One region of the Streptomyces sp. NPDC002276 genome, then DNA from elsewhere that is predicted to be linked to it. Evidence: riboswitches for the same ligand, from Rfam matches in the RefSeq annotation. Region 1 holds a riboswitch; each other region holds the start of a gene.
The links. A riboswitch is a leader RNA that binds a small molecule or an ion and turns the genes downstream of it on or off. The one in region 1 is predicted to bind cyclic di-AMP.
Positions count from the first base shown of each region.

Region 1 (4,273 bases):
CGCCTTCCTCGGGCAGCCCAAGGGCCTGCTCACGCTCTCCGGTCTTGAGGTCTGGGAGCGTTTCTCGTTCCTGGGCATGCAGGCCATCCTCGTCCTCTACTTCGCGGATACCGTCGCGCACGGCGGCATGGGCATGTCGTCCGGAACGGCCGCATCCGTATCCGCAGCCTACGGAACCCTGGTCTATCTCGTCTCGGTCGCGGGCGGCTGGCTCGCCGACCGCATCCTCGGCTCGTACCGCGCGGTGCTGTGGGGCGGGATCCTGATCGCCTGCGGGCACTACGCGATGGCGGTCCCCACGGGCACGATGACCTGGGTGGGCCTCGGCCTGATCAGCGCCGGTACCGGCCTGCTCAAACCCAACGTGGCCACCATGGTCGGCAAGCTCTACCGCACCGACGACGACCGCCGGGACGCCGGTTCGGCTCGGTGTCCGGTTCGGTCGGTTCGGTCGGTCCGGTGGTGGGGTTGGTTGGTTTCGCGCTCTACTACGTGACTCCTCCACCCCCTGAAGAGGGTGGCTTCTCGCTATGCCGGTTGGGCTTCGCGACGGACCAGCCCGGCCCGTAGAACGTTGATCGCTCCCACCGTGTCCGCATGCGCGTGATGGCCGCACGAGACGCAGTGGAACTTCTCCTGAGTGGGCCGGTTCTCCTTGGCGGTGTGCCCGCATTGGGGGCACCGCCGGGAGGTGTTGCGGGGGTCCACGGCGATCACTTCCCGTCCGGCGTTTTCAGCCTTGGCGTGCAGGATCGTCAGGAACACCCCCCAACCGGCATCGGTGATCGAGCGGTTGAGCCCGGCCTTCGCCGCCGCCCCGTTGGGCAGGAACGCACCCGGCCGGTCGGGATCGGGCTTCGGCGCGGGAGCCTTGCTCATGTAGGAGACCCTCCGCTGGTGGGACCACTGGCTGAAGGGCGAGGACACAGGCGTGACGGCCGACCCACTCCTGCGCGCCTACGTCAGCGACTCGCATCCTCCGGCCACGGTCTACGACACCCTGCCGGGCCGTTGGGTCGGCGAGCCCGCGTGGCCCTCGCCGCACGTGAAGACGACGACGTACGGCCTCCGGGGCGCGCCCGTGATCGTCCGCTCTCCCATGCACACCGGGGTGGACGCAGGCCGTTTCTTCCCCTTCGGGAACGACGCCGATCTGCCGCCGGACCAGCGGGACGAGGACGCGCGGTCGGCGTGCTTCGAGTTCGAGGTGCCGGCCGAGACGTGGGTGCTGGGGCGGCCGAGGGTGCGGCTGCGGCTGACGAGTGGGGTGGAGCGCGGGCAAGTGACCGCGCGGCTGTGCGATGTCGCCCCGGACGGTTCCTCGACGCTGGTCACCCGGGGTGTGCTGAATCTGTCGGCGCGGTTCGGGCGAGACCGGGCGGTGCCCTGGACGCCGGGTGCCACGGAGGACGTGACCTTCGAGCTGAACGGGATCGGGCACGCGTTCCCGCCGGGGCATCGGATCCGGCTCGCGGTGTCGTCGGCGTACTGGCCGTGGATCTGGCCGCAGCCGGAGTCGGCGGCGGGGTTCACGCTGGACCCGGAGGGGAGTGCGATGGAACTCCCGGTTCGGGAGCAGGAGTTGGGGCCTGTTATTCGCTTCGACGAGCCCGAGGAGGCCGCGCCGATCGGGGTCAACTACCCCGCCACGCTGGACGAGCCGCGGCCCGAGCGGCTGGTCGTACGGGATGTGGCGAAGGGCGAGTGGCGGCTGGAGGTGGACCCCCGGTACGGGGGGCACGCGGGTGTATCCGGACGGGCTTGAGTTCACCGAGGACGCGCTGGAGACGTACACGATCGACGAGGCGGAACCGTTGTCCGCCCGTACGCGGTCCGACTGGACGATCCGGCTGCATCGGCCGGAGCTGGGATGGGACACGACCGTGCGCACGCGGTCGGAGATTACTTGCGACGAAACGGACTTTATTACCTCGAATGAGGTGATCTGCACCGAGGGCGGCGAAGTGATCTTTCACCGCACTTGGGAGAAAAGGATTCCGAGAACTGCCAGTTGAGGGCGAATGCCCGATTTGCCGTTCTTAATCCTGCCGTGAGTTGGGTCACGCGTTTCTGTGCGTGACCTGTGGTCCCGTGTGTTCGCGTTTCCCCTTGTGGCGATTGACAGTTGAACCTTGGCTTACGCAAAGGATCAAGTGCCCCATACGCCTCAGATCAAGGTCAATAGGGGTTAGGTGTGATTCCGCCACTTGTTCCGGACATGTGCTCTCGCATAGTTTCCGGGCCTGTCGAGCGGAACGCCGAATCCTGCCGCCGCCCGGCATCCCAGTCACGAACTTCTCGCACGGCAGGAGCGGGGGACCCAGGTAAGTCGCCGGACCGGTCAGCACGACCGGGACGGCTTGGGGTTAAGTCACGTCCGTGAGGGCGTGGCCGGGCACCTCCCAGCCCGAACCCGACAGCTCACCTCGCAGGCGACGGAGAGGAACCTCGTCATGCCTGCATCCGCTCAGTCCCGCCGCGCCCGCCTTGTCCGCCGTGTCGTTGTCGCCGGTACCGGTGTCGCGATCCTCGCGCTGCCCGTCGTCGGGGCGACCACCGCGTCCGCGGCCACCACCGCCTCGACCACCGCCGCCGGGTACCCCAACACCCTTGACGGGTGGATCCGCGAGTCGCTCGCGATCATGGCGCAGAAGGGGATTCCGGGGACGTACAACGGGATCTACCGGAACGTGATCCGTGAGTCGTCCGGCAACCCGTACGCGATCAACAACTGGGACTCCAACGCGGCGGCGGGTACGCCGTCGAAGGGGCTGCTCCAGGTGATCGACCCGACGTTCAACGCGTATCACGTTGCCGGGACTGCGTTTGATCCTTATGACCCGGTTGCGAACATCACGGCTGCGTGCAATTACGCTGCGGCGGTTTATGGGTCGATCGACAACGTTTACGGGGCTTACTAGAAACGTGGACCAGCCATGACGGGTTGTGTTTTGAGTGGCACCGCCGTCGTGGCTGGTCGCGCCCGCGCGGCGGAGCCGCAAATTGACACAGCCCCGCGCCCCTGAAGACCTTCAGCTGAAGAGTCTTTCAAGTACCAGCGCGATGCCGTCGTTCTCGTTCGACAGCGTTACCTCATCGGCTACTGCCTTCAACTCCGGGTGGGCGTTGGCCATCGCCACTCCATGTGCTGCCCAGTCGAACATCGGGATGTCGTTCGGCATGTCGCCGAAGGCAATGGTGTCGGACGGGGTCAGGCCCAAGTGGTGGGCCGCCAGGGCGAGGCCCGTCGCCTTGGTGATGCCGAGTGGCTGGAGTTCGACGGTGCCGGGGCCGGACATGGTGACCGAGGCCAGGGAACCGACCACCGAGCGCGCCGTGGACGCCAACTCGTCGTCCTCCAGGGCCGGGTGACGGAGCAACACCTTGCTGATCGGTTCGCACCACAGGTCGTCGCGCTTCCCCACACGCACCGCGGGGAGCGTGGGGTGGGGCATCAGGTAGCCGGGCTCGATGAGCGTGAGGCCGTCCACTCCGTCCTGGTCGACCGCCGCGTAGACCTGGCCCACTTCCGCCTCGATCTTGCCGAGCGCGGTCTCCGCCAGCTCACGGTCCAGGGTGACCGACCAGAGCAGACGGTCCGCACCGGCGTCGTACAACTGGGCGCCCTGTCCGCACACCGCGAGCCCCCTGCTGCCGAGGTCTTCGAGGAGCGGGCGCACTCTCGGGGCGGGCCTGCCGGTGACGACCAGGTGCCGGGCGCCGGCCGCCGCCGCCCTCGCGAGTGCGTTGCGGGACCGGTCGGAGAGTGTGTCGTCGCCGCGCAGCAGCGTTCCGTCCAGGTCGGTGGCGATCAGTGCATATGCGAGGGGTGCGGCCATGATCAGAGAATACGGATGGAACGCCCCACCGACTCGACACGAACCGGACGGCTGCTGCCTTCACATCCGTTGACCCGAGTTCCGGTTGGTTTGACAGTTACGGCGGTTATGCCGACTCCCGGATCACCAGTTCGGTGGGCAGGATCACGCCCGCCGTGTCCTCGCCGGCGATCTGCGCGAGCAGCATGCGGACCATCTCGGCGCTGATGCGGTCGTAGGGCTGGCGCATGGTCGTGAGGGCGGGGGTGATCGCCGTGGCCGCCGCCGAGTCGTCGAAGCCTCCGACAGCGATGTCATCCGGGACCGAACGGCCGGATTGCTGAAGGGTGTTGACGACTCCCAGGGCCATGAGGTCGGAGGCTACGAACACCGCGTCTATGTCGGGGGCCTGGGCGAGGAGGCGCCGCGCCGCTTCCTCGCCGCCCGTGCGGCGG
Region 1 is NZ_JBSFCQ010000014.1:175,429-179,701, reverse strand. Features, by position in the region: partial or broken gene ACWIHT_RS31795 (oligopeptide:H+ symporter) at 1-427, shown strand, start outside; partial or broken gene ACWIHT_RS31790 (RNA-guided endonuclease InsQ/TnpB family protein) at 529-879, opposite strand; partial or broken gene ACWIHT_RS31785 (CocE/NonD family hydrolase C-terminal non-catalytic domain-containing protein) at 884-2,015, shown strand; cyclic di-AMP (ydaO/yuaA leader) riboswitch at 2,279-2,450, shown strand; gene ACWIHT_RS31780 (transglycosylase SLT domain-containing protein) at 2,454-2,921, shown strand; gene ACWIHT_RS31775 (HAD family hydrolase) at 3,033-3,839, opposite strand; gene ACWIHT_RS31770 (LacI family DNA-binding transcriptional regulator) at 3,946-4,273, opposite strand, start outside.

Region 2 (4,273 bases), on a different contig from region 1:
CGGCCTCGCCGCCCGCTCCCCCGACCGGCGCCACGTCCGGCGCGTCCTGGTGCCGCTGACCGGACTGCTGCTCGCGATGGGCATGCACGCGGTCTGGAACGGCTCCTCGACCTTCGGCCAGTACGGCTTCTTCGAGGTCTACGGCCTGTTCATGGTGCCCGCGTTCGGCCTGCTGACCTGGCTCGCGGTCTGGACCCGGCAGCGTGAACTGCGCGCCGTGCGCGAGGAGTTGCCCGTGTATGTCCTCGCGGGCTGGCTGACCCCGAGCGAACCGTTCGTGCTCGGCTCGATGCGGGGCCGCCGGCTGGCCCGCGAGTACGCCAGCCACTGTCTCGGCCGCCCCGCCGCCCGCTCGGTGGCCCGTTACGAGGCCTGTGCGACCTCCCTGGCGTTCCTGCGGTACCGGGCCGCGCGGGGCCGGGTCGGCGCCGAATTCGCCGTACGGGAAGGGGAGTTGCTGCGCGAGCTGTGGCAGGGGCGGGAGGTGGCGCGGCCCGCGCTGGAGTACGCGGCGCGGCGGATCGCGCCGCCGGTGCCGGTGGTGGTGCCACCGTGGCCGGTGTACGGGAACACGGCGGCACCGCAGTCCGCGTACAACCCGTACCGGACCTGACGACCGTCAGGCGGAGGCCTGCGTCAGCTGCTCGATCTCGGCGTCCGTGAGGGCCAGTTCGGCCACGGCGAGCAGGTCGGGCAGTTGGTCCAGGCTTCTGGCGGAGGCGATCGGGGCGGCGACCGTGGGCTGGGCGGCGAGCCAGGCGAGGGCGACCGTCGCGACGGAGGCGTCGTGGGCCTGGGCGACCTCGTCCAAGGCGGTCAGGACCTTCTGGCCGCGCTCCGAGGCGAGGTACTTGCCGGCGAGTCCGGCGCGCGGGCTGTCCACGGTCGTACCGGGCCGGTACTTGCCGGTGAGGAAGCCGGCCGCGAGGGCGAAGTAGGGGAGCGCCGCGAGGCCGTTGCGCTCGGCCACGTCCCGGAGTTCGCCCTCGTAGGTGTCGCGCGAGACGAGGTTGTAGTGGGGCTGGATCGCGACGTAGCGGGCCAGGCCCTCGCGGTCGGAGAAGTCGAGGGAGGCCTGAAGGCGCTCGGGCGTGATGTTGGAGGCGGCGATGTGCCGCACCTTGCCCGCCTTGACCAGTTCGTCGAGCGCGCCGACGATCTCCTCGACCGGCACCTCGACCTGGTCGAAGTGGGGGTAGTAGAGGTCGATGTGGTCGGTGTCCAGGCGGCGCAGGGAGGCCTCGGCGGCGGCCTTGATGTTGGCGGCGGACAGGCCCGGGTACTCGGGGTGCTGGCTGACCTTGGTGGCGATGACGACGTCGGAGCGGTTGCCGCGGGCCTTGACCCACTTGCCGATGACGGTCTCGGACTCGCCGCCCTGGTTGCCCGGGGCGAACGCCGAGTAGGAGTCGGCGGTGTCGACGAAGTTGCCGCCCGCGGCGGCGTACGCGTCCAGCACGGCGAAGGAAGTCGCCTCGTCGGCGGTCCAGCCGAAGACGTTGCCGCCGAGGTTCAGCGGGAAGATCTCCAGATCGGACCGGCCCAGCTTGCGAAGAGAAGTCATGCTCTACGACAACTGCCGGACCGGAACCGGATATTCCAACAGGTGGTTCAAGGGTGCGTCAGGGATTGAGGCCCTTGCTGCGCAGCCAGGGCGCCGGGTCGCTCGCGGTGGCTGCGCCGTTGATGTGGACCTCAAGGTGCAGGTGCGGCCCGGTCACGTTCCCGGTGGCGCCCACGCGGCCGATGACGTCTCCGGTGGCGACCTTCTGGCCGACGCTGACGTTGATCGAGGACTGGTGGCAGAACCACAGCTCGGTGCCGTCGTCGAGGGTGAGGATCGTGCGGTAGCCGTAGGACCCCGCCCAGCCCGCCTCGGTGACCGTGCCGCTGTGGATGGCCTTGATCAGCGTGCCGGTGGGGGCGGCGAAGTCGAGTCCGGTGTGGTAGCCGGAGGACCACATGGAGCCGGCCTGGCCGAAGGTGCCGGTGATCGTGTACGAGCCGACCGGCAGCGTGTACTGCTTGGCGAGCGCGGCGAGCTTCGCCGTCTCCGCCTTCTTCTTGGCGGCGGCCTCGGCGTCCTTCTTGGCGTCGGCGGCCTTCTTCGCGGCGTCCTGCTCGGCCTTCGCGGCGGCGGCGTCGACCTGCTTGGCGACGGCGGCCTCGGCGGCGGCCTGGGACTTGCCGTCGACCTGGAGCTGCTGGAGCTCGGCCTGTTCCATGATCCGGTTGCGCAGCAGTTCGCCCGCGTCCGAGGTGCCCTTGGCGGTCTCGGTGGTGGTCACGCCGACGCTGCTGAGCGCGGTCGCGGAACCCTTCGGCGTACTGGGGGAGTCGTCCAGCAGGTGGCCCACGGAGGGCAGGTCGGGCATGGAGATCGAGACGGGCGGCTTGCCGGTGTTGGCGCTGGCCATCCCGCCGGCGCTGACGGCGGCTATGACACCGACGCCCAGGACGGTGGAGCTGCGGGCGAATCCCCCGCCACCACGCTGCTTGGCGACACGGTGCTTGCCGCGGTTGGGAAGAACGGACTCCGCGCTGGGGTTCCACTCCTCCCAGGGGCCCTCGTCGGGGCGGAAACCGCCGTAGACGAACGGGGCTTCTGGGGCAGCCTGGTTGGACGCCACGTGGGCGTGCTCCTTTCCTTCCTTCTCGCCTACCGGGTTAGCTGACGGGTTCGGAGCAGGAAGGTCTCCTACGCGCGTAAACCGGTCGTGTTGCCACGACTGTCGACGTGCGATTCACCCCAAGTGGTGGTTCCCCGGTTCCCTCGCGGGATTCGGCGCGTGCGCACGGAGCTGTCTCTTGTGACGGCTGGGACGACCGTGCTGCGTTATCGAACGTTAATAGACACAGGCGCCCGTTTCCAAGCCTGTTCGCTTGATCATTAACCTTTCCTTGCTGGACGAAGGGCCCATGACCGGCGAAAAACGGGTGAGTTGACCGGTCATGGATGGCGTACCGCGATCATCGCCATGTCGTCGGTCATCCCGCCCCCGGAGTAGCGGCGCACCTCCTTGGCCAGGAGGCCGAGCAACGCCTCGGGGCTGCGGAAGGTCCGCCCGGCGAGCCGCTCCCCGGGGTCGTAGAACACGCCGTGGCAGTCGCGGGCCTCGGACAGGCCGTCGGTGTAGAGGAGCAGGGTGGCGCCGCCGGGGAACGCGAACTCCTCGGCCCGGTCGGGCCAGAACCCCAACTCGCCCATTCCCAGGGGCAGTGCGGGTTCCTTGACGAGCAGGGTGTCCACGGTGCCGTCCGCGTGCAGGAGCAGCGGCGGCGGGTGGCCCCGGTCGACGATCCTCAAGACGCCGTCGCCGTGCGGGAGTTCGGCGAGTACGGCTGTGGTGAACCCCTCGAACGCGTCCAGCCCGTCGCGCCGGGTGCCCTCGCGCGCGAGCGCCCGCTCCAGCCGCTGCGCGACCGCCTCCAGGGTGCTCTCCTGCTCGGCGGCCTCCCGGAACGCCCCGATGACGACCGCCACGGCGGCGACCGCGCCCATGCCCTTCCCGCGTACGTCGCCCACGACCAGCCGTACGCCGTGCGGGGTGTCCTGGACCGCGTACAGGTCGCCGCCGATGAACGCGCCTTCCTGCGCCGCCTCGTAGCGGGCGGCGATCTCGAACCCGCCGATGCGCTCGGCCGGTTCGGGCAGTACGGCGCGCTGGGCGGCCTCGGCGATCTCGCGCACGGAGGCGAGTTGTTCGCTGCGGCGGCGGACGAGGGCGTTGATGAGGACGGCGAGACCGGCGACCGTCGCCACGGTGGCCATCTCGGTGACCGCGTCGATACGGAGGACGATGCCGAGCCTGATGTGGATGACGAGGACGACGGCGACCGAGGCCAGGCCGGTGAGGACGGTGCCGCGCCGCGAGTAGAGCGGGGCGGCGACGAGCGGGGCGGCGGTGAAGAAGGGGGCCGCCGTGAAGGCCTGCGGGGTGAAGTAGTCGTAGCACGCGCCGACGATCAGCAGCAGGGCGGGCAACCGACGGACGAGGGTGAGGACGCGCCCGCCGGCTCGCACATACGTACCCTCCTCCACGCGTCCAGTTTTTCCTGGCGGGGGGAGGGCTGCGAGCGGGGTGGGCCGACCGGGGTGGAGAAAACTGCGGGAAAACACCAAGGGCCGGAATCCATGTTCTGGATTCCGGCCCTTGGCCTTGAGTAGCGGGGACAGGATTTGAACCTGCGACCTCTGGGTTATGAGCCCAGCGAGCTACCGAGCTGCTCCACCCCGCGCCGTTGTGTTCCCAACTATACGCCATCCGCGGGG
Region 2 is NZ_JBSFCQ010000008.1:20,217-24,489, forward strand. Features, by position in the region: gene ACWIHT_RS21055 (PrsW family intramembrane metalloprotease) at 1-613, shown strand, start outside; gene ACWIHT_RS21060 (aldo/keto reductase) at 620-1,564, opposite strand; gene ACWIHT_RS21065 (M23 family metallopeptidase) at 1,623-2,630, opposite strand; cyclic di-AMP (ydaO/yuaA leader) riboswitch at 2,642-2,798, opposite strand; gene ACWIHT_RS21070 (PP2C family protein-serine/threonine phosphatase) at 2,951-4,042, opposite strand; tRNA gene ACWIHT_RS21075 (tRNA-Met) at 4,166-4,239, opposite strand.
Region 2: it holds a riboswitch for cyclic di-AMP, as region 1 does, so the genes downstream of both, ACWIHT_RS21065 (M23 family metallopeptidase) here and ACWIHT_RS31780 (transglycosylase SLT domain-containing protein) in region 1, are expected to answer to the same signal.

Region 3 (4,273 bases), on a different contig from region 1:
GTTCATCAGGCTCTCGGAGAACACGTTGATGAAGTCGCCGTGGTCGGTGACGGGCTTGTGCTGCTGCTCGGGGAAGGAGTCCACCGCGAACAGTGGGCTCGTCTTGCCGCCGTCCTGGAGGCTCGGCGCGTCGACGGCGTAGACGATCCGCTGCACCAGCTGCGGAATGGCCTCGAAGCCGGCCGGGCAGGCGCCGTCGGCGGCCTCGAAGGCCACGTGGGTGCGGTGGTTGGCGCTGTCGATGTTGCGGCCGTCCCAGCAGCTCTGGAACTTGAAGGTGCGCACGACGTCACTGCCGGACGGGCACAGCGGGTACTTGTCCTTGAGCTGACGGTCCTCGAACCCGGTGCAGCTCCAAGAGGCGTTGGCGTTGGCCGGGCCGTTGACGAAGGCCTTCGCGTCGCCGGTGATGATGCGCAGAAGGCGCGGCATCGCGACGACCTTGCTCTGCGGGTTGCCCTCGAAGGTCAGGGTGACCTGCTTGGCCGTGACGATCTCGCCGGTGTTGCCCTCGGTGCCGCCGCCGGGCTTGTCGGCGTCCCGCTCCTGCTTGCCGTTCTGCAGGCGCAGCACCGGCCAGTAGTAGGTGGACTTGTCGCCCGGGTTCTCGCAGCTCGTGTCGGCGTTCGCGAGGTCCTGGTCGCTGGCGAAGGCGTTGTTGGACTGGTTGCCGATGTAGTCGTGGAAGTGGTGGGCGCCGTTGGTGACACCGGGCGCGACGATCACGTTGTCGGAGTTGAACAGGCCGTTCTCGTTCACCCCGCAGGCGGTGACGAACGTACCGCGCGAGGCGCCCGCCTGCTGCTGCGGAGCGTTCACATTCGGCTGTACGGAGGTGATGTCCGCGTAGTCAGAGGCGACCGGCCCGTTGGTGGACTGCTGCTGGCCCTGCTGACCCTGGCCGCCCTGGTCCCCGGTGCTGGCGCTGGCGCTCTGGTCGTCGCCGTTGCCTCCCTGGTCACCCTGATCGCCGGTCTCGTTCGTGGGCGCGATCAGCGTGCAGGCGGCGAGGGCGTCGAGTCCCTCCGGGCGGTCCCCGACCTGCGCGATGGCGTCGTCGATCCGCCCGATGGTCTCGGCCCGCTTCTCCTTCAACGGATTCATGATCTCGTTGTCGGCGAAGGAGGCGTCCTGGCGAATGGAATCCCTTGAGTCCTGAAGTTTCTGGTAGGCCTCGGTTATCTGCTGGTCCAGATTCGCGAGTTCCTTGTCGACGTCGGCCTTCGCCTCGTCGGGCACCGTCGTCAACTGGGTACCGACGTCCGGGCAGTCGATCGTCGCGCCTCGCGATGCCGCGTCCGGAGACCCTTGTTGGGCGGAGTCACCGCCCCAACCACCTTCGGACGCCGACGCGTAGACGTTCGCCGCCATCAGTCCTCCGCCGCCCAGCATCAGGGCGACTGCTGCCATCGTCGCGCGTCGTGCGCCTGTGGGGCGTCTGCGCGTGTTGCGTGCCAAGGAAGTTGCTCCTACACGTATCGGTCGGCCCGGCTCGTCCCGGCATGGAAATCCCCCGACCCAATACGGAGCCGGGCCCCGGTGTGTTCAACCGTCCCAGAAATTCATAGCGACCTCTTATGGATCACCGGCCCCGGCGGGCTCCTGCCCCCTCGACACACCAGGGCGAGGTAAAGGTCACAAATACGTATCGGACATATCGCGCTTCAACCTTCACACGAGGCACACACGTTGGCTAAGTTGGCGCTCAGGCCGTACGACCTACTCCGGCGATCGGCGCCGGGCCGCACGGCTCGCGCCGAGTCCGGCGTGTCGCTCGCGACAGCCGGAGCCGGGGACCCAACCGAACTTGGGGTGAATCGGTCCAACTGCCCCTCAGGGCAAGGACCGTAGGGCAAACCTTCCGTGATCGACGCCCGAACCCGACAGCTAACCCGGTAGGCGCGAAGCGGAAGGAGCACGTCTGCCATGCCGGCAGAACGACGCACGCGCACCGGAGGCAGTGGCCCCACCGTGGACGACCGACCCAGCCGCGACGAAGTCCAGCGGCGGATCAACTCCCTTTACGACAGGGCCGAGACGGCCACCGGAAACTACAACGCCACACGTGCGATGTCCGGGAAACCGCGCAAGCGTGTCGAGGCCCGCCCCAGCGCGTCACGTCCTTCCGACCCCGCCGTCGAAGCCGTCACCCGGCAGCTGTTCGACCGCGCCCGCACCCAACTGGGCCCGACCGTACCGGCGATGCTGCCGCCCGGCAGGACCCCGGCCCGCCCGGCCGAGTCCCGCCCCGAGCGGTCCGAACGACCCGAGCGACGCCCCGAGCCCCAGAGCACCGGCCGCGAACTCGAAATGCAGCCCGGTCGCGCCGTGGCCGAACTGACCATGGGGACCACCGCCGCACCGGAGCCCACCGCCCCGCAACTCATGCCCCCCGTAGCGGAGTTGACCGCTGCACCCATTGCCGCGCTGCCTCCCGCCGCACAGGAGACACAGCAGTCTCCCGTGATGGCACAGATGCCGCAGATGTCACAGATGCCGCAGGCACAGGTACCTCAGGCGCAGGTGCCGCAGCCTCCGCAGATGTCTCAGATCGCCCAGATCGCGCAGATGGCTCAGGCCCAGATGTCGCAGACGCCCACGGCGACCGTCCTCGACCTGCCGCCGGTACCGCCCGCCCCGGCCGTCGACGTGCCGCCCGCGCGCGTCATGGCACCGCAGCAGTTCGCGACCGCCCCGGCACCGGCCTTCGACCCGCTCACCGCGAGCCTGGACCTGCTCCCGTCCATCGGCACACCGCGTACCGAGACCGCGCCGACGGGCGCCACCTGGCCGCCCCCGGAGACGGCCTGGCCCGCCCCGGAGACCACGTGGTCCACCGGACAGATGCCGATGGTGACCGAGCAACAACAGACCTGGTCGACAGGGCAGATGCCCGCGGTGACACAGCAACCGCCGTGGTCCACCGGCCAGTTCCCCGTGGTGACCGAGCAACAGCAGATGTGGTCGACAGGACAGATGCCAGCGGTGACCGAGCAACCTGCCTGGTCGACCGGGCAGATGCCCGCAGTCGCCGAGCAACCGGCCTGGTCCACGGGGCAGATACCTCTCATCCCCCAGCAGCCCACGGCCCAGCCCGAGTGGCAGCCCGCGCCGGAACCGTTTTGGCGCCCGCCCCAGCAGGAGTGGCAGCCGACCGCCCCCGCCCCCGAGGTCGCCTTCGCCGCGGCCCCGTCCGTCGCCCCCACACTCGCACCCCCCGCCCCTCCGGCCATGGCCCCGGAAGTCACCCTCCCACCGGCCCCGGCCATGAGCCCGGCGCCCGCCGCGGTCATCCCCACCACGACCGCACCGGACGCCGGCGCCCAGAGCAAGACCGCCACCGCGCTCGCCTTCGCCCGCGCGCAGATCGGCAGGCCCTGCCTGTGGGGCGCGGCGGGACCGGACGCGTACGACTGCTCCAGCCTCACCCAGGCCGCATGGAAGGCGGCGGGGGTCCTCCTCCCGCGCACCGCCCAGGAACAGTCCGGCGCGGGCGCCCTCGTCCCGCTCACGGACATCCACGCCGGCGATCTGATCTTCTTCTACGACAGCATCGACCACGTCGGCCTCTACACCGGCAACGGCCTGATGATCCACGCGCCGAGCCCCGGCACTCCGATACGCGAGGAGTCGATCTTCTACGCCGGTTCCGCCGCCATCCGGGGCGCCGTACGACCCGCCTGAGCCACTGGTTCACACGCGTCCCGCTACTCCCTGCGGGCCGCGTCGTTGCTCTGTACGAGTGGTGGAACCCAGGACACGGTCGTAGCGTCGAACCAGAAGACGGACGACGACCGTGTCCCGCAGGCGGGTCCACCGCCGGTGCGGGTGCGGAGTGACGGGTACGAACGGGCGGCCGGGAGCGGACATGTACAAACACACCATGGTCGGAGTCGTCACGGTCTGTGCCGCCGCTCTGCTGGCGCCGGCCGTGGGCACCTCGTCCGCGGCCCCGGCGACGGTGCACGCGCAACCGGTCGCCCAGCGGCAGCCCGCGGTCCCCGTGCTGGTCGACTGCCTCTGGCATCCCGAGGTGCGTCCCAGCGACTTCATGCTGGCCTGCGGCGACGGCAACAGCCGCCTGACGTCGCTGCGTTGGACCGACTGGAACGCCAACTCCGCGACGGCGACGGGCGTCAACTGGGTGAACGACTGCAAACCTTATTGCGCGGTGGGCAAGTTCCACTCCTTCCCGGTGACCGTGCGGCTCGACTCCGCGCAGACGTGGAAGCGGCATCCGCAGCTGCGGCAGTACGGCGAGATCACCCTGACG
Region 3 is NZ_JBSFCQ010000001.1:642,584-646,856, reverse strand. Features, by position in the region: gene ACWIHT_RS03035 (DUF1996 domain-containing protein) at 1-1,410, opposite strand, end outside; cyclic di-AMP (ydaO/yuaA leader) riboswitch at 1,745-1,918, shown strand; gene ACWIHT_RS03030 (NlpC/P60 family protein) at 1,927-3,684, shown strand; gene ACWIHT_RS03025 (hypothetical protein) at 3,869-4,273, shown strand, end outside.
Region 3: it holds a riboswitch for cyclic di-AMP, as region 1 does, so the genes downstream of both, ACWIHT_RS03030 (NlpC/P60 family protein) here and ACWIHT_RS31780 (transglycosylase SLT domain-containing protein) in region 1, are expected to answer to the same signal.

Region 4 (4,273 bases), on a different contig from region 1:
GTACGCGCTCCTGACCCACCCCGAGCAGCGCGCCCGCCTGGAGAAGTCCCTCGCCGCGGGCGAACACGGCCTCCTCGAAACCGGCGTCGAGGAACTCCTGCGCTACGACGGCCCGGTGGAGCTGGCGACCTGGCGGTTCGCCACCCGCTCCGTCACCCTCGGCGGGCAGGACATCGCGGCCGGCGATCCCGTACTGGTCGTCCTGGCCGCGGCGGACCGCGATCCGGAACGGTTCGCCGATCCCGACGTCCTCGACCTCGGTCGGCGTGACAATCAACACCTCGGCTACGGCCACGGCATCCACTACTGCCTCGGCGCCCCGCTCGCCCGCCTGGAGGGACAGACCGCGCTCGCCACCCTCCTCACCCGCCTGCCCGACCTCCAACTCGCGGCGGATCCGGCCGACTTGCGCTGGCGCGGCGGCCTCATCATGCGCGGACTGCGCACCCTGCCAGTGGAGTTCACCCCCGGAGCGACCACACCAAACCCGTAAACCCGGACCGAACGGGCCATCTCGCCGCGTAAACCCGAAGATGACAGTTCCTCAACTCTGTGATCTTCACGTGATCTACGTGGCATTAACTTGTGACAAGTGATCGACTGCGGCTACGTTCACGTACCAGCGCGGCGCCCCGCAGCACCCGTCGCGCGGTCCCCCCGCCGTCACGCGAAAGGCCTCCGCATGCTCTCCGGGAACGGTCGTCACCGTCGCCCCCGCCAGGCTCCGGCAATGCTCGTCGCGGCCGGCGTGACCGGCTCCGCCATCGCCATCCCCCTCCTCGGCGCCGCCGCCGCGAACGCCGCCGACGGCACCACCTGGGACAAGGTGGCCCAGTGCGAGACCGGCGGCTCCTGGAGCGAGAACAGCGGCAACGGCCACTACGGCGGGCTCCAGCTGACCCAGGACGACTGGAACAAGTACGGCGGCCAGGACTACGCACCGACCGCCGACCTCGCCAGTCGCTCCCAGCAGATAGCCGTCGCCGAGAAGATCCTCGACGCCAAGGGCACCTCCGAGTGGGTCACCTGCGCGCTGGTCGCCGGCCTCACCACGACCTCGGGCTCGGCGGACGTCGACACCGGAGTCGCGAGCGACTCGCCGTCGACCGGTGCGACCGGCTCGTCGGGCTCCTCGGGCTCCTCGGGTTCTTCGGCTTCCTCCGACTCCTCCGATTCCTCGGACTCTTCCGGTGCCTCCGGATCGTTCGGGTTGTCCAACTCCGGCAACACGGAGCCGACCCCCTCCGATGCGTCCGACTCGCAGAGCCCGACCCCCTCCGCGACGGACAACCCCGCCAAGTCCGACAAGTCCACCACTCCTTCGACGGACGACGGCTCGGCCACCGCCTCCCCGAAACTCGACGAATCGGACAACTCGGAGCAGGCGGTGGGCAAGTGGAGCCTCGTCGACACCGGCGCGCTCGACGACTCCACCGATGACGGCGTCGAGCAGCAGAGCACCGGCAAGCACCGCGGCGCGAGCGCCGAGGAGAGCGTGACGCCCAAGACGTACACCGTCCGCGCCGGCGACTCTCTCGCGTCCATCGCCGACTCCCTTGACTTCGACGGCGGATGGCGCGCGCTGTACGCCGAGAACAAAAAGGTGATAGGCGCCGATCCGTCCGCTGTCGTCGCCGGTCAGACCCTGGACGTCAGTGCTGAAACGGGCGGAAAGTAGCAGCAAAACAGCGGGAGTTCACGTCACGCTTCGCGCCGAATGTCCGCTTTGGTGAAAGTGTGGGATGAGTCTCAGAAGCCCTGATCGTCTTTGAAATCCCGTGCCTTCCCTGTCTACGGTCAAGGCCGCTCGTCACCACGAGCCCCGGCTGCCGCACACGCCGAGTCCTGCCAGCGGCCTCCGGGAACAGTCGTCGCGTCAAGCGCCGTAGGCAGGAGCGGGGGACCCAAGGTAAGTGCCGGGCCCGGGAGTTGAGAGACACCGGAACCGGCTTGGGGTTAAGTCGCGCACCGAGAGGTGCGCGGCCGGGCAACTCACACGGCCCGAACCCGACAGCTCACCTCGTAGGCGTCGGTGAGGGGATTGGGATCTTCCATGCTGTTTTCCAGCAAGGGCAAGCACCGCCGTCCGACAGTTCTTCAGCGGTCTACCCGCGTCGCCACGCTCGCCGGCGTGACCGGTGTCGCCATCGCCGCCCCGCTCATGGCGGCCGGCAACGCCTCCGCCGCCACCGCCTCCGAGTGGGACACGGTCGCCAGCTGCGAGTCCGGCGGCAACTGGTCCATCAACACCGGAAACGGCTACTACGGCGGTCTCCAGTTCTCCGCCTCGACGTGGGCCGCGTACGGCGGCACCGCCTACGCCTCCACCGCGAACCAGGCCTCCAAGTCCCAGCAGATAGCCGTGGCCGAGAAGGTTCTCGCCGCCCAGGGCAAGGGTGCCTGGCCCACCTGCGGCACCGGCCTCTCCAGCGCCACCTACTCCGGCGGCAGCTCCTCCAGCTCCTCGAACAGCAGCGGCTCGTCGAGCAAGAGCACCACCGAGCGCTCCACGACCGACACCACCGCCTCCCGCTCCGCCGAGCGCCCGGCCGTGAAGAAGACCGTCACCACCCCGACCGGCAAGAAGGTCAAGAAGGGTGACGGCGAGTACAAGGTCGTCAAGGGCGACACCCTCAGCTCCATCGCCGAGAAGCACAAGGTCAAGGGCGGCTGGCAGCAGCTGTTCAAGCTGAACAAGAGCATCATCGACGACGCCGACTTCATCTACCCGGGTCAGCAGCTGCACCTTAAGTAGCACTCAGCTGAACCACAGCGCCCTCACATCCGTGGACTGCACTATGGAGACCTCGTGAGGGTCACCCCCGTCCCCCACGGGCTCCCCGCTCCGGTGCGTGTTCCCCCGTACGCACCGGGGCGGGGCTTTTTTGTTTCCGCTTCAGGGAACCTTTTTGTTCCGTTCGGAAACAATTTACTCTCGGTTCTGTCCATCAGGCGGCCGACCGGATGGCCAATCGCCCCGAGCCGGTTAGGCTCGTCTCGCAGAGCCGCTGCGGTGTTGCCGTAGCCGCGTCAGACCCCAAGAAGGAGATGCTCGTGCCGTCCATCGACGTCGTCGTAGCCCGGGAAATCCTGGACTCCCGAGGCAACCCCACGGTCGAGGTCGAGGTCGGCCTCGACGACGGCAGCACGGGTCGTGCCGCCGTTCCGTCCGGCGCCTCCACGGGTGCCTTCGAAGCCGTCGAACTGCGTGACGGCGACCCCAACCGCTACGGCGGCAAGGGTGTCGAGAAGGCCGTACTCGCCGTCATCGAGCAGATCGGCCCGGAGCTGGTCGGCTACGACGCCACCGAGCAGCGCCTGATCGACCAGGCGATGTTCGACCTGGACGCCACCGACAACAAGGGCTCGCTCGGCGCCAACGCCATCCTCGGCGTCTCCCTCGCCGTCGCGCACGCCGCCTCCGAGGCGTCCGACCTTCCGCTGTTCCGCTACCTCGGTGGCCCGAACGCGCACCTGCTGCCCGTTCCGATGATGAACATCCTGAACGGCGGCTCGCACGCCGACTCGAACGTGGACATCCAGGAGTTCATGATCGCCCCGATCGGCGCGGAGTCCTTCTCCGAGGCGCTGCGCTGGGGCGCCGAGGTCTACCACACCCTCAAGAAGGTGCTGAAGACCAAGGGCCTGTCCACCGGCCTCGGCGACGAGGGCGGCTTCGCCCCGAACCTGGAGTCCAACCGCGCCGCCCTCGACCTCATCCTTGAGGCCATCAAGCAGGCCGGTTACATCCCCGGCGAGCAGATCGCGCTCGCGCTCGACGTCGCCGCGTCCGAGTTCTACAAGGACGGCAAGTACGAGTTCGAGGGCAAGTCCCGCTCGGCCGCCGAGATGACCGAGTACTACGAGGAGCTCGTGGCGGCCTACCCGCTCGTCTCCATCGAGGACCCGCTGTACGAGGACGACTGGGCCGGCTGGAAGGTCATCACCGACCGCATCGGCGAGAAGGTCCAGATCGTCGGCGACGACCTCTTCGTCACCAACCCCGAGCGCCTCGCCCGCGGCATCGAGGAGGGCACCGCCAACGCCCTGCTCGTCAAGGTGAACCAGATCGGCTCGCTGACCGAGACCCTGGACGCCGTCGAGATGGCCCAGCGCAACGGCTTCAAGTGCATGATGTCCCACCGCTCCGGCGAGACCGAGGACGTCACCATCGCCGACCTCGCCGTCGCGGTGAACTGCGGCCAGATCAAGACCGGCGCCCCGGCCCGCTCGGACCGCGTCGCCAAGTACAACCAGCTCCTGCGCATCGAGG
Region 4 is NZ_JBSFCQ010000002.1:28,715-32,987, forward strand. Features, by position in the region: gene ACWIHT_RS05225 (cytochrome P450 family protein) at 1-493, shown strand, start outside; gene ACWIHT_RS05230 (transglycosylase family protein) at 683-1,678, shown strand; cyclic di-AMP (ydaO/yuaA leader) riboswitch at 1,872-2,044, shown strand; gene ACWIHT_RS05235 (transglycosylase family protein) at 2,054-2,755, shown strand; gene eno (phosphopyruvate hydratase) at 3,049-4,273, shown strand, end outside.
Region 4: it holds a riboswitch for cyclic di-AMP, as region 1 does, so the genes downstream of both, ACWIHT_RS05235 (transglycosylase family protein) here and ACWIHT_RS31780 (transglycosylase SLT domain-containing protein) in region 1, are expected to answer to the same signal.